One region of the Streptomyces sp. NPDC043952 genome, then DNA from elsewhere that is predicted to be linked to it. Evidence: riboswitches for the same ligand, from Rfam matches in the RefSeq annotation. Region 1 holds a riboswitch; the other holds the start of a gene.
What was found. A riboswitch is a leader RNA that binds a small molecule or an ion and turns the genes downstream of it on or off. The one in region 1 is predicted to bind cobalamin.
Positions count from the first base shown of each region.

Region 2: it holds a riboswitch for cobalamin, as region 1 does, so the genes downstream of both, AC069R_RS22190 (cobalamin biosynthesis protein) here and metE (5-methyltetrahydropteroyltriglutamate--homocysteine S-methyltransferase) in region 1, are expected to answer to the same signal.

Region 1 is NZ_JBWKES010000027.1:60,926-63,118, forward strand. Features, by position in the region: gene AC069R_RS25665 (3-hydroxybutyryl-CoA dehydrogenase) at 1-470, shown strand, start outside; cobalamin riboswitch at 657-888, shown strand; gene metE (5-methyltetrahydropteroyltriglutamate--homocysteine S-methyltransferase) at 1,083-2,193, shown strand, end outside.
Region 2 is NZ_JBWKES010000019.1:92,045-94,237, forward strand. Features, by position in the region: gene AC069R_RS22185 (cobyric acid synthase) at 1-336, opposite strand, end outside; gene AC069R_RS22190 (cobalamin biosynthesis protein) at 333-1,286, opposite strand; cobalamin riboswitch at 1,386-1,528, opposite strand; gene AC069R_RS22195 (hypothetical protein) at 1,734-1,961, opposite strand; gene AC069R_RS22200 (inorganic phosphate transporter) at 1,993-2,193, opposite strand, start outside.

The sequences.
Region 1 (2,193 bases):
GCCACGCGGACCGGGTCGTGGGACTGCACTTCTTCAACCCGGTCCCCGTGCTGCCTCTGGTGGAGGTCGTGACCTCCCTGCACACGTCGCCGGACACGGTCGCCGCCGTCGAGGACTTCGCGACCGGCACGCTCGGCAAGACGGTGATCCACTCCCGGGACCGGGCGGGCTTCGTCGTCAACGCCCTGCTCATCCCGTACCTCCTGTCGGCCGTCCGCATGGCGGAGTCCGGCTTCGCCACCGCCGCCGGCATCGACACCGGCATGGAACTGGGCTGCGCCCACCCCATGGGCCCGCTCAAGCTGGCGGACCTGATCGGCCTCGACACCGTCGCCTCCATTGCGGAGTCGCTCTACGACGAGTTCCGCGAGCCTCTGTACGCTCCCCCGCCGCTGCTCCAGCGGATGGTGGAGGCCGGACTCCTCGGCCGCAAGACCGGCCGCGGATTCCACACCTACGACCAGGACTGAGGGCCTGGTTCGACACGGGCCGAGGGGCCCGCCGCGCCGCCGGGTCGAGGGTCCCGCACGGTGTCGCGGGGGAAGGGCGGGAAGCGCATGTGCGGCGTTTCCCGCCCTGTGGCGTTCCCGGCTCGACGTCCCGTCCCATTGTCCGGATGACGGACGTCGCGCTGCCTTCCGGCGCCACGAGCCCGTAGGGTGGCTTGTGCAGCTGGTTCGCCCCGTCCGCCAGGCGGGATGCGTCGTAAGAGGGAACCCGGTGGGAATCCGGGACTGCCCCGCAGCGGTGAGCGGGAACGACCGCCGTCATACGCACTGGGTCCGAGGTACCGGGCCTGGGAAGCGACGGCCACTAGGTGTCTCGTACGACTTCGTACGACGAGACGTGCCCGCGAGTCCGAAGACCTGCCACCTGCCCGCGTACGAACCACTCGTGCGCGGACATCCCGGTGACCCCGAGGGCGGGTTGGGGGCACCCCCGGACGAAGTCTGGGGGAGTACACACCAGACGGAACGACCGTGCTTTTGCCGCGCGGGGTCGTGGCCGTCCGGTTCGTCACCCCTTCGCGCTCTTGTCCCGTCGCCGGGATCTCAGGGATTCATCTCGCGAAGGAGATCTCCGTGACAGCGAAGTCCGCAGCCTCGGCAGCACGGGCCACCGTGTACGGCTACCCCCGCCAGGGACAGAACCGGGAACTGAAGAAAGCGATCGAGGGCTACTGGAAGGGCCGCGTCACCGCCGACGCCCTCCGTGCCACCGCCGCCGAGCTGCGTCGCACGAATTGGCGGCAGCTCGCCGACGCCGGCATTCACGAGGTACCGACGGGGGACTTCTCGTACTACGACCACGTCCTCGACACCACCGTCGCGCTCGGTGCGATCCCCGACCGCCACCGTGCCGCCGTCGAGGCCGACGCCCTGGACGGTTACTTCGCCATGGCCCGCGGCACCCAGGACATCGCGCCCCTGGAGATGACCAAGTGGTTCGACACCAACTACCACTATCTGGTCCCCGAGCTGGGCCCAGGCACCGTCTTCAGCGCCGACACCGGCAAGCAGGTCACGGAACTGAAGGAAGCCCTCGCCCTCGGCCTGACTGCCCGTCCCGTCCTGGTCGGCCCCGTCACTTACCTGCTGCTCGCCAAGCCCGCGCCCGGCGTGGCGGCGGACTTCGAACCGCTCACCCTCCTGGACCGGCTGCTGCCGGTGTACGCGGAGATCCTGGCCGACTTGCGCGCGGCGGGCGCGGAGTGGGTCCAGCTGGACGAGCCGGCCCTGGTCCAGGACCGCACCCCGGCCGAGCTGAACGCCGTCGCCCGGGCCTACCGCGACCTCGGCGCCCTCACCGATCGACCCAAGCTGCTAGTCGCCTCGTACTTCGACCGGCTCGGTGACGCCCTGCCGGTGCTGGCCAAGGCGCCGGTCGAGGGACTCACCATCGACTTCACCGAGTCCGCGGCCGGAAACCTGGAGGCTCTGGCCGCCGTCGGCGGGCTGCCCGGCAAGCGCCTGGTCGCCGGCGTCGTCAACGGCCGCAACGTCTGGGTCAACGACCTGGAGAAGTCCCTGTCCACACTCGGCACCCTGCTCGGGCTGGCCGACCGGGTCGACGTGGCCGCCTCCTGCTCCCTCGTCCACGTGCCCCTGGACGCGTCCGCCGAGCGCGACATCGAGCCCCAGATCCTGCGCTGGCTCGCCTTCGCCAGGCAGAAGACGGCCGAGGTCGTCACTC
Region 2 (2,193 bases), on a different contig from region 1:
CAGCCGCTGTTGGCGCCCGCCGTGGTAGCCGCGCGCGCTCAGCTCGCCCACCGGCCTGCCCAGCAGCACCACCTGGCTGCTCTGTTCGCCGCCCGGCTTGAGCAGCACCGGGTTCATCAGCGCGGTCGGTTCGATCCGGCAGGCCTGGGCCTGCATGGCCTGGGCGCGCCCGATCTCGGCGCCCTCGCGGGTGACGAAGGAGTTCAGGGACATGTTCTGCGCCTTGAACGGCGCGACCTTCACGCCCTGGCGCACCAGCCACCGGCAGATCCCGGCCGTCACGACGCTCTTGCCTGCGTCGGAGGTGGTGCCGGCGACGAGGAGACCACCGTTCACTTCCCGCGTCCCTTCAGCCCGTTGACGAGGTGGCGCGCGGCGAGTGTGGTGCCGAGCGCGAGCAGGCCGACGCGGCGGGAGAGCCGTACCGCGCGCTCGATGTCGGGGACCCGGACGGCCCGCCCCGTGACGCCGTTGAGCACGGGACGGTGCTCGGTCCGGCCGCCGTAGGAGAGGGTGCCGCCCAGGCGCACACCGAGGGCGCCCGCGAAAGCGGCCTCCACGGGACCGGCGTTGGGGCTCGGATGCCGGCGGGCGTCCGCGCGCCAGGCCCGTACGGCGCCGCGCGGATCGGGTCCGGCCGCGGCGGCGAGTACGGCGGTCAGCCGGGCCCCCGGCCAGCCGGCCACGTCGTCCAGGCGCGCGGACGCCCAGCCGAAGCGGCGGTACCTGGGGGACTTGTGACCCGACATCGCGTCCAGGGTGTTGACGGCCCGGAAGCCGAGCAGCCCCGGCACCCCGGCGGCCGCGCCCCACACCAGGGCGCCCACGACCGCGTCGGAGGTGTTCTCGGCGACCGACTCGACCACGGCCCGCGCGATCCCGTCGGCGTCCAGCGCCTGCGGGTCCCGGCCGCACAGGTGCGGCAGCCGGGCGCGGGCCGCCTCGACGTCCCCGGCCGCGAGGGCGCGGCCGATCGCCCGCGCCTCGCGGGCGAGGGAGGTGCCGCCGACGACGGACCAGGCGGCCGCGGCGGTCAGGGCGACGGCGGCGGTGGGGGAGGGGCGGGCGACGCGTGCGGCCAGCGCTCCGAGCGCGACGGCGCCACCGGCGCACACGGTGGTGTGCAGGGCGCCCCAGCCGCGGTGGTCGTGCCACAACGCGCCTTCCACGGCGGCGGCCGCACGCCCGAACGCGGCGACCGGATGCCCGCGGCGGGGATCGCCGAGGAGGAGGTCGCCGAGGAGTCCGGCGGCGGCGCCGTACGCGTAACTGCGATCGGCGGCCATCGGCTCAGCCGGCCGTGGGCACCGCGACAGTGGTCCTGGTACTGGTCGTTCGGCAGCCGAGCATGGCGATGTGTCCTCACTCAGGGTGTCCGCGCCCTGGTTCGACGTGATCCGGCGGCGAGAGTTCCTGGCTCTCCGGGGGTTCTTCCCCGGTGACAGTGGCGGGACCGCGCCGGATTCGCACCGGCTTCCTCTCCTGCTGCCGTAGATGGCGTGGGCAGTCCACCATGCGCCCGGAACGGCCGTCAACTTGCCGTTGACCTGCGGGAGTGTGCAGATCCCCACACCGCGCGGGGTGGCCGGGCATGCCGAAGGCTCCCCTGCCGCGGGTGGCGGAGGGGAGCCTGGGGGACTGCCGGGGTGGTGCGGGCCGTGACACCTTCGAGGTCAGGGCCCTTTCGGTGCCAGGACGCTTTCGGTGTCAGGGCGCTGCGGGGCCCTGACGGCTCAGGACTTGGAGACGATCAGGAGGATGCCGTACGCCACCGCCGCCGCGCAGGCCGCGAAGCAGACGTAGGCGCCGGTGACGGCGAGCGTGGCGGAGCCGCCCTCGGCCGCGGCCTTCTCGCGCCGGGCCAGGCCGTTGATGCCGAGGGTGAACAGGACCACCAGGCCCACCGTGAAGGCGAGGCTGACGCCGAAGACGGAGCCGATGGCCGCCCAGTCGATCTTCATGGGGTTGCTTCCTTGGTGAACGGGCTGGGGGTCAGACGGTGGCGGCCGGCGGGACGGCGGAGGCCGTCTGCTCGGCGGCCGGGACCGGCGCGGGGGCGGGGATGGTGGCCGTCAGGTCGTCGGCGATCGAGCCGGCGGGCGGCGGGGTCACCGCGGCGATGGCGGTGGTCACCACGCCGGACGGCTCCGCGGCCGGCTCGGCGACCACGTTGGTGTGGTCGATGACCTCGCG